Regions from separate parts of the Bradyrhizobium sp. MI1.3 genome, predicted to be linked through region 2. Evidence: predicted binding sites of a transcription regulator. Region 2 holds the regulator's gene; each other region holds the start of a gene.
The links. The regulator PhoB, encoded in region 2, activates phosphate uptake and scavenging genes when phosphate is short. The targets are predictions, from matches to a motif close to TGTCATNNANCTGTCAT.
Positions count from the first base shown of each region.

Region 1: the regulator PhoB is predicted to act here: its motif matches at 1,995-2,011, upstream of AC0L3A_RS35265 (UDP-2,3-diacylglucosamine diphosphatase).
Region 3: the regulator PhoB is predicted to act here: its motif matches at 1,578-1,594, upstream of phnC (phosphonate ABC transporter ATP-binding protein).

Region 1 covers NZ_JBVVPQ010000086.1:11,234-14,502, forward strand. The annotation lists gene AC0L3A_RS35250 (c-type cytochrome) at 1-650, shown strand, start outside; gene AC0L3A_RS35255 (Lrp/AsnC ligand binding domain-containing protein) at 675-920, opposite strand; gene thiD (bifunctional hydroxymethylpyrimidine kinase/phosphomethylpyrimidine kinase) at 1,050-1,850, shown strand; gene AC0L3A_RS35265 (UDP-2,3-diacylglucosamine diphosphatase) at 2,035-2,847, shown strand; gene AC0L3A_RS35270 (glycosyltransferase family 4 protein) at 2,861-3,269, shown strand, end outside.
Region 2 covers NZ_JBVVPQ010000036.1:72,861-76,129, reverse strand. The annotation lists gene AC0L3A_RS24770 (aspartate aminotransferase family protein) at 1-372, opposite strand, end outside; gene AC0L3A_RS24765 (GcrA family cell cycle regulator) at 828-1,340, shown strand; gene phoB (phosphate regulon transcriptional regulator PhoB) at 1,560-2,267, opposite strand; gene phoU (phosphate signaling complex protein PhoU) at 2,291-3,007, opposite strand; gene pstB (phosphate ABC transporter ATP-binding protein PstB) at 3,019-3,269, opposite strand, start outside.
Region 3 covers NZ_JBVVPQ010000051.1:46,981-50,249, forward strand. The annotation lists gene AC0L3A_RS29030 (alpha-D-ribose 1-methylphosphonate 5-triphosphate diphosphatase) at 1-876, opposite strand, end outside; gene AC0L3A_RS29035 (LbetaH domain-containing protein) at 873-1,532, opposite strand; gene phnC (phosphonate ABC transporter ATP-binding protein) at 1,716-2,525, shown strand; gene phnD (phosphonate ABC transporter substrate-binding protein) at 2,589-3,269, shown strand, end outside.

The sequences.
Region 1 (3,269 bases), on a different contig from region 2:
TCGGCAAATGGAGCGAGGCCGAATTCGTCAACGCGGTGATGCACGGGGTCGCGCCGGACGGGCGGCATTATTTTCCGGCCTTTCCCTACACGTCCTATCAGCACGCCAGGCGCGAGGACGTGCTCGATCTCTTTGCCTATCTGAAAACGCTGCCGGCCGTGGCAGGCAGGGTGCGCGACCACGACGTGCGCTTTCCGTTCAATATCCGGCGCAACGTCGGCATCTGGAAATTCTTATTTCTGGACGGCAAGCCCTTCGTCGCCGACAGCGCGAAGTCGCCGCAGTGGAATCGCGGCGCCTATCTCGTCAACAGTTTTGGCCATTGCGCGGAATGCCACAGCCCGCGCAACGCGCTTGGCGGCATCATCGCCGGACAACGCTTCGCCGGCGGTCCCAATCCGGAAGGCGAGGGATGGGTCCCCAACATCACCCAGAAGGGCATTGGCGAGTGGAGCGCGAAGGATATTGCCTATTTCCTGAAGACCGGCGAATTGCCCGACGGCGACAGCGTCGGCGGCGCGATGACGCGGGTGATCAAGAACACCTCGCAATTGCCGGACGACGATCTCGCGGCGATGGCGGATTATCTCAAATCGCTGCCGCCGGTGGACGGTCCGCCGCGTCCCAAGCGCAAGGAGGGCGGCGCCTGATCAGGCCCGCCCTTTTCCGGACGGTCAACTCGCGCCAAAGGCCTTGAAGGTGATGATGGTGAGGGTGTCCTGGATGCCGGGCAACACCTGCACCTTCTCGTTGACGAAGTGGCCGATATCGGTGTCGTTGTCGACGTAGAACTTCACCAGCAGGTCGTATTGACCGGCCGTGGAATAGATCTCGGAGGCGATCTCGGCTTCGGCAAGCGCATTGGCGACCACATAGGATTGGCCGAGCTTGCATTTGATCTGGACGAAAAAGGGAACCATCGCGGTCACTCCGAAAGCATATCTGACGGCTAATAGGCCAAACCCCGCCGGATTTAGCAAGCGAACTTGCTGGGCTGCGGGAGGCGCGCTAGGACGGTCCATGGCTTCGAAAACGCGGAATATCGCCCCATGACGACGCCCGTCGCACTGACCATTGCCGGCTCCGATTCGAGCGGCGGCGCCGGCATCCAGGCCGACCTGAAGACCTTTGCCGCGCTCGGCGTTTTTGGCGCCTCCGCCATCACGGCGCTGACGGCGCAGAACACCCGCGGCGTCACCGGCATTCATGCGGTGCCCGCCGAATTCGTCACCGCACAGATCGACGCGGTGTTTTCCGATCTCGAGGTCTGCGCGGTCAAAATCGGCATGGTGGCGCAAGCCGCCAGCATCGATGCGATTGCGGCCGCGCTGTCGCGCTGGGCGCCCCGGCATATCGTGCTCGATCCCGTGATGGTGGCGACATCGGGTGATCGCCTGCTCGCCTCCGATGCCGTCGACGCCCTGCGCATCAAACTGATGCCGCTGGCCTCGGTGATCACACCCAATCTGCCCGAGGCCGCGGCTCTGCTCGACGAACCGGTTGCGGCCAGCGAGGCCGAGATCGAGAGCCAGGGGCGCCGTTTGCTGGCACTGGGCTGTCGTGCAGTCCTGATCAAGGGCGGGCACGGCGAGGGCGCCGAGAGCATCGACTATCTCGTCGATGCCAGCACCACGATCGCGCTCGCCGCGCCGCGCGTTGCCACTCGCAACACCCATGGCACCGGCTGCTCGCTGTCCTCGGCGGTCGCCGCCGGGCTCGCCAGGGGCGAGGATCTCGAGCACGCCGTGCGCAACGCCAAGACCTGGATCAGCGCGGCGATCGCGGCCGCCGACCGCTTCAGCGTCGGCCACGGCCACGGCCCGATCCATCATTTCCACAAATTTTACTGACGCCGCTCGCGAGCGCGCCGCAGTTCCGGGTTCTTGCGGAGGGCGCTGAGGCGCCATGTCGCCTGATTGTCGCATGCGACTGATATTCGCGGGGTGGGCGAGGCAAGCGCGATTCGTATCCGAAGGTGCCTCAAAGGTTCAATTGGTCATCCCCCTGTCACGGGACATTGTTACAGGCTGGCGCATGGGAAGTTACGATGTGAGTGACGAGAGCCCGGAGCGGCGCTTTCGCACGTTGTTCATCTCCGACGTTCATCTCGGAGCCCGCGGTTCTCAAGCCGACCTTCTGCTCGACTTCCTGCGTTTCCATGATGCCGACACGATCTATCTCGTCGGCGACATCGTCGACGGCTGGGCGCTGAAATCGAGCTGGCATTGGCCGCAATCGCATAACGACCTGGTCCAGAAGCTTTTGCGCAAGGCGCGCAAGGGCGCCAAGGTGATCTACATCCCCGGCAATCACGACGAGTTCCTGCGCAACTATTACGGCACGCATTTCGGCGGCATCGACGTGGTCGAGAACACCGTCCACACCGGTGCGGACGGCAAGCGCTATCTCGTCATCCACGGCGACATCTTCGACCTCGTGGTGCAGAACGCACGCTGGCTCGCCCATCTCGGCGACAAGGCCTACGACTTCGCGATCCAGCTCAATCGCTTTGTCAACTTCTTCCGGCGCATGTTCAAGGTGCCCTATTGGTCGCTGTCGCAATGGGCGAAGCAGAAAGTCAAGAACGCCGTCAACTATATCGGCGCGTTCGAGCAGGCGCTCGCCGCCGAGGCGCGGCGCCACGATGCCGACGGCGTGATCTGCGGCCACATCCATTACGCGGTGATCCGCGACGAGGGCGGTATCCGCTACATGAACTGCGGTGACTGGGTCGAGAGCTGCACGGCGCTGGTCGAGCACGACGACGGCCATTTCGAGATCATCACCTGGGCGGACCAGGCCGAGAAGCCGGCACAGGTCCCGCAGGTTGCAGCCAGAGCTGCATGACAAGGGCAGCCTGATGCGCATCCTGGTCGCGACCGACGCCTGGCACCCGCAAGTCAACGGTGTGGTTCGGACGCTGACCAAGCTTGCCGACGCCGCCAAAAGTCTCGACGTCGAATTCTCGTTCCTGACGCCGCAATCGTTCCGCACCTTTGCGATGCCGAGCTATCGTGACGTGCGGCTGGCCATGCCGCGCCCGGGCAGAATCGCGAAGCTGATCGAAGAGGCGCATCCGGACAGCATCCACATCGCGACCGAGGGGCCGATCGGCCTGATGGTCCGCCGCTATTGCCGCCAGCGCAAGCTACCCTTCACGACCAGCTTCCACACCCGCTTTCCCGAATATGTCCGCGCCCGCGTGCCGGTGCCGGGCTCGCTGATCTGGCGGGCGCTGCGCCGATTCCACAGCCCCAGCCGCGCCGTGA
Region 2 (3,269 bases):
ATAGCGGTCTGGATGGCCCTTCGCGGCGTGATAGCGGCGCACGACCTTGATCACGCATTCCAGCGCTTCGGCGCCGGAATTGCAGAAGAACACGAAGTCCGCGAAACTTTCATTGCACAGGCGCGCGGCAAGCTTTTCGCCGTCCGGGCTCTGGAACAGGTTCGACATGTGCCAGAGCTTCGTGGCCTGTTCCTGCAACGCCGCGACCAGCGCCGGATGGGCATGGCCGAGCGCATTCACCGCCACCCCGGAGGTGAAATCGAGATAGCGCTCGCCATTGGTCGCGATCAGCCAGCAGCCTTCGCCACGCTCGAAACCGAGGTCGGACCTGGCGAAAACGGGGAGCAAATGCGGCGCTGCGCTGTTAGTCATGACGGTCACTTGAATGTTGCGGACGGTGTAAGCGTGCATTACGCAACGCACCATCGACCGGCCCGGAAAACGAAACGTGCCGCCTCTTGAGGGCGGCACGTGCGACTATCTTAGGCCTGGTGAAACGGGTGTCAATGCCGCCCGGAAAGCCTCGCGAAACGCTGAATCCGTAGTCTTGCGGTGCCGATTTTGCGGGATTTAGCCACGGAACATGTGGAAGCGAGTCGGCGGACTCTTGCGCGGGAGTCACGCCATATTGTAGCGTTTGGATTGTCAGATACGACATCTCGTGCAGTGGTTCTGATCTTTAAGTCCTTATGTACCGGCGTAAACGTTCGGGCGTTCAAGACGCGCCCGGCGAGCCTTAAGGGATTCTGGCGGCACGGGTTTTTGAAGGCTTAGGCATTCGCTGCGAGGCCCCAGGATGGCTGGCGCGCAGCGAGGGAAAGGGTGCAATGACGGTTTTGACCTGGTCCGATGATCGCGTCGAGCAGCTGAAAAAGCTCTGGGAGGCCGGACTTTCGGCCAGCCAGATCGCGGCGGAGCTCGGCAATGTGACCCGCAATGCCGTGATCGGCAAAGTGCACAGGCTCGGTCTTTCGGGCCGCGCCAAGAGCCCATCATCGGCAGCGCCCCGGCCGCGCAAGGCGCGCCCCGCGCAGCACATGATGCGGGTGAGCCGCCCGATCTCGCGCGGCAACACCGCGCTGGCGCAGGCCTTCGAGGTCGAGGCTGAGCCGGATCCGGTCACCTACGACAACGTGGTGCCGATGAGCCAGCGGCTGTCGCTGCTCGAATTGAACGAGGCGACCTGCCACTGGCCGGTCGGCGATCCCTCGAGCCCGGACTTCTTCTTCTGCGGTGGACGGGCGCTGTCCGGCCTGCCCTATTGCGCCCAGCACTCGCGTGTTGCGTACCAGCCGGCGTCGGATCGGCGCCGCGCACCGGTGAAGCCGGGTCCGCGGTAATCAGGGCAAGTCGTCGCGCAAAGACAGTTCAATAATTTCAGTGTCGTCCTGGCGAAAGCCAGGACCCATACTCCGAGCACGCAGTAGTCGTGCGAAAGGGGTAACTCTGAGTCTTCGCCAAACCACTCCCTGTGGTTATGGGTCCCGGATCAGCGCTCGCTTGTCCGGGACGACATCGGAGAATGCAGGGACAGCTCGCCAACAAACAAGCCTGCAACCCTACACCTGCTCCGCCTTCGCAAACCGATCATCCAGCGCGTAGCCGGCGCCGCGGACGGTGCGGATCGGGTCTTGCTCGCGGCCGAGATTGAGCAGCTTGCGCAGGCGGCCGATATGCACGTCGACGGTACGCTCGTCGATATAGATGTCGCGGCCCCAGACGCTGTCGAGCAGTTGCTCGCGCGAGAACACCCGGCCCGGATGCTCCAGGAAGAACTCCAGCAGGCGATATTCGGTCGGACCGAGATCGATCGGCCGGCCCGATCGCGCCACGCGGCGCTTGTCACGGTCGAGCTCGATGTCGCCAAAAGCAAGCACGGTGGCGAGCCGCTCCGGGCTTGCACGCCGCAGCAGGCCCTTCACGCGTGCCAGCAGCTCCGGCACCGAGAACGGCTTGACGATGTAATCGTCGGCGCCGGTCGCAAGACCCCGCACCCGCTCGCTCTCCTCACCGCGCGCGGTGAGCATGATGATCGGGAGCTGCTTGGTCTCGGGACGGGTGCGAAGCCGCCGGCACAATTCGATGCCTGACAGGCCCGGCAGCATCCAGTCGAGCACGATCAGATCGGGGATGTGCTCCTTGAGGCGGGTGTCGGCGTCGTCGCCGCGCATCACCGTCTCGACGTCATAGCCGTCGCCTTCGAGGTTGTAGCGGAGAAGCTCGGTCAGGGCTTCCTCGTCCTCAACCACCATAATGCGTGCGCCCATCGCGTCGTCGCTCCCTTAAGTCTTCAGGTGTTCGGTACCGTGTTGGCGAAGGTCGTCATGTCGCCCTTCGGCCGCTTGTCGGTGATCGCCTGGCCCTCGATCATGTAGAACACGGTCTCGGCGATGTTGGTGGCGTGGTCGCCGATCCGCTCGATGTTCTTGGCGCAGAACATCAGGTGAATACAGAACGAGATGTTGCGCGGATCCTCCATCATGTAGGTGAGGAGCTCGCGGAACAGCGAGGTGCAGATGGCGTCGACTTCCTCGTCGCCCTTCCACACCGCCATCGCCGCCGGCAAATCATGCGCGGCATAGGCGTCCAGCACCGACTTGACCTGCTGCTGCACGAGGTCGGTCATGTGCTCGAGGCCGCGGAACAGCTTGAGCGGATGGAAGTCCGTCTCCAGCGCCGCGACGCGCTTGCCCATGTTCTTGGCGAGGTCGCCGATGCGCTCGAGATCGGTCGCGACGCGCATGGCGCCGACGATCTCGCGCAGATCGACCGCCATCGGCTGGCGGCGGGCGATGGTGAGCACCGCACGCTCCTCGATGCGCTTCTGCAGCGCGTCGAGCTCGGTGTCGATGGCGACGACGCGCTGGCCGAGCGGGACGTCGCGGCGGATCAGCGCGTCGACGGACTCGACGATCATGCGCTCGGCGATGCCGCCCATCTCGGCGACCAGGCGGGTGAGTTCCTGGAGGTCGGTGTCGAAAGCCTTTGCGGTATGTTCGGAAGCCATGTCGCGTCTCCTCAGCCGAACCGGCCGGTGATGTAATCCTGCGTGCGCCGGTCGGTCGGCGACGTGAAGATCTTGCTGGTGTCGTCGAACTCGATCAGCTCGCCGAGATACATGAAGGCGGTCTTGTCGGAGACGCGCGCCGCCTGCTGCATGTTGTGGGTGACGATCGCGATCGTGTAATCCTCGGACAGCTCCTGGATCAGCTCCTCGACCTTGGCGGTCGAGATCGGGTCGAGCGCCGAACAGGGTTCGTCGAACAGGA
Region 3 (3,269 bases), on a different contig from region 2:
CCCTTTGGCGATCATGTCGGATGCCTTGGTCCAGCCGGTGTGGCTGCCGCCGCGCACGACGTTCGGCGCGCCGTAGACGATGGCATCACCGTGGCTTGCTGCCGCCCGCGCCGTCTCCTCGTTGATCGGAAACTCCGCGATCGCCACGCCCATCGCGCGAAAGCTCTGGCGCATCGCCGGCGTCGCATCGTCATGCGAGAGCATCCGCACGTCGGCGGCGCGCGCCGCGGCGGCGAGTCGCGACACGGAAGGCGGCACATCCGCGGCGCGGGACATTATGTGTCCGACCAGCCGGTCGAAATCTTCACCCGAGAGGCCGGTGCGCTCCACCATGCGGTTGCGCTTGCGGGGCTTGGCCATGTCCCCAACCGTGCCGTCCATGTGGTCGTTGAAGGCGAACAGGTCGACGCGGCCCTCGCTGAGCCACTGCGAGATCTCGGCCTCGGCGTCGAGATCGTAGGTCTCGTGGCGCAGGTGAAAGCGGGTGTCGGCGGCAAACTGCGGGCGCTGCCGTTCGATCGCCTCCATCAGGCCGCGCGCATTGTCGGCGCTGCGCAGGCCCGGCTCCCACGAACAGGTCGTGGCGTGAAACACCGTGGTGATGCCGTTGCTGATCGCCTGGCGATCGCTGTCGGCGAGCGCCACATCGATCGGGAAGTCGACCCCGGCACGCGGCATCATCTGTCGCTCGAAGGCATCGCCGTGCAGATCTACGATGCCAGGCAGCACCAGCAGGTCGCGCGCGTCGATCGCAAGTCGTACGCGGCTGCGAGAGCCATCGACCTGCGCGATGTCCGTTCCGGACACGAGAAGCGACGTTTCGACGAACTCGGAGCCGATCAGGGCCCGGCCGCCCTCGAGGAATATGTCTGTCACGCGACCGCGCTTCGTTTGCTGGCAGAGGAAGGTGCCCCTGCTTCGTATGTCGTGAGGAAATCCTCAATCCCGAGCTTGCGGAAATCGGGCAGGGCTTCACGCAACTTGTCGTGATCCCAGTCCCACCAGGCGAGCCTCGCAAGCCGCCCCGCAACCTCTTCCGAGAACCGCCGGCGCACGATGCGCGCCGGATTGCCGGCGACGATGGTGTAGGCCGGCACGTCCTTGGTGACGATGGCGCCGGCCGCGATCACCGCGCCGGTGCCGATGTTGCGACCCGGCAGCACGATCGCGCCGTGACCGATCCAGACGTCGTGACCGATATGGACGTGGTGCTGGCGCCGCGAGTCGAAGAATTCCGTGTCGTCGCTCTCGCCTTCGAAATAGGCGCTCGACCGATAGGTGAAATGCGCCTGCGTGGCCCGGTGCATCGGGTGATTGCCCGGATTGATCCGTGTCATCGCCGCGATCGAGCAGAATTTTCCGATGGTGGTGTAGGTGATCTGGGCGTCATTCACGACATAGGAGTAATCGCCCATCGTCACTTCGTGCAGCATCGTGCGCGCGCCGACCTCGGTGTAGGCCCCAAGCCTGGTGTCGTGCAGCTTCGCCGAGGGATCGATGGTCGGCTGGACCGAAAGAGCTTTGGCGGCCATGTTGCATCCGAACGAGAGGGCGGGCGTTTCTCTTCGAGCGGCTTGATGACAATGTCATGACGACGCGATGACAGGGGATGAACAGGGGATGAGGTGTGTAGGATCGCCGCACCGCAACGTCCGTGTCACACAAGTGTCAAGCGCCGGGGTTAGCGGTGGGTCCCAGCTACTCTGGAGCCCTGCATGCTGGTGGTTGAAGGTCTGACGTGTCGCTTCGGGGTGAAAGCCGCGGTGGACGACGCTTCGTTTCAAGTCTCTCCCGGCGGTTTCGTCGGCGTGATCGGACGGTCCGGCGCCGGCAAGTCGACCCTGCTGCGGACCATCAACCGTCTCGCGACGCCTTCGCAGGGTCGCATCCTGTTCGACGGCCTCGACGTCACCGCGTTGCGCGGCAAGGAGCTGCGGCAGTGGCGAGCGCGCTCGGCGATGATCTTTCAGCAGTTCAACCTGGTCGGCCGGCTCGATGTTCTCACTAACGTCCTGATGGGACGGCTCGCGACGATGCCAGCCTGGCGCTCGCTGTCGCAGACCTGGCCCGAGCAGGACAAGGCGCTGGCGATGTCCGCGCTCGAACAGTTCGATATCGCCCCGCTCGCAGCCCAGCGCGCCGATCAGCTCTCCGGCGGCCAGCAGCAGCGCGTGGCGATCGCCCGCGCCCTGGTGCAGCAGCCCGACATCATTCTCGCCGACGAGCCTATCGCCTCGCTCGACCCGCGCAACACCAAGATCGTGATGGATGCGCTGCTGCGCATCAACAAGCATTTCGGCATCACCGTGCTCTGCAACCTGCATTCGCTCGATCTGGCGCGCAGCTATTGCGACCGGCTGATCGGCATGGCGCAGGGCCGCGTCGTGTTCGACGGCGCGCCGGCCGAGTTGACCGAACACGTTGCGCGCGAGCTCTACGATCTCGAAGCCGCCGATGTCATGGGCGGCACGCCTGCACCGGTGCGACAGGGCATTCCGGCGCTTGGAACGGCGGCCGCCGCCTGAGCTGCGCCGCTTCAGGACTCACCAGTTTTGCGTCAACCGACCTCAACCAATGAAGAGGCTATCATGATTACTCGCAGATTGATTCTTGCCGGCGCCGCCGCGCTCGCGTTCACGGCTTCCGCGTCCGCCGAAGACTGGAAGGCCAAATATCCCGAGCTGACCTTCGCGGTCATTCCGGCGGAAAACGCCTCGGGCGTCACCGAGCGCTGGGCGCCGTTCATGAGCTATCTCTCCAAGGAACTGGGCGTGAAAGTCACGCTGCGCATCGCCAACGACTACGCTGCCGTGATCGAAGGCCAGCGCGCCGGCAACATCCACATCGCGAGCTACGGCTCTGCCTCGTTCGCCCGCGCCCGCCTGACCGGCGTCAAGACCGACGCCTTCGCCAACGACATCAATTCCGACGGCTCGACCGGCTATTACTCGGTGTTCTTCGTCAAGACGAGCAGCCCCTACAAGAGCATCGACCAGCTCAAAGGCAAGAACCTCGGCCTGGTCGACCCGAACTCGACCTCCGGCAACAACGTGCCGCGCTTCGAGCTCGACAAGATGGGCATCGCGGATGCCGACACCTATTTCAGCAAGGTCGTCTTCACCGGCAGCCATGAGAACGCGATCCTGGCGCTGGCGCAGGGCACTGTCGACGTTGCCGCCAACCAGTGGACCAGCGATGACGATTCGACGCTGGCGCAGATGCTGACCAAGGGCATGCTGAAGAATGCCGACGGCTCGGCGATGAAGAAG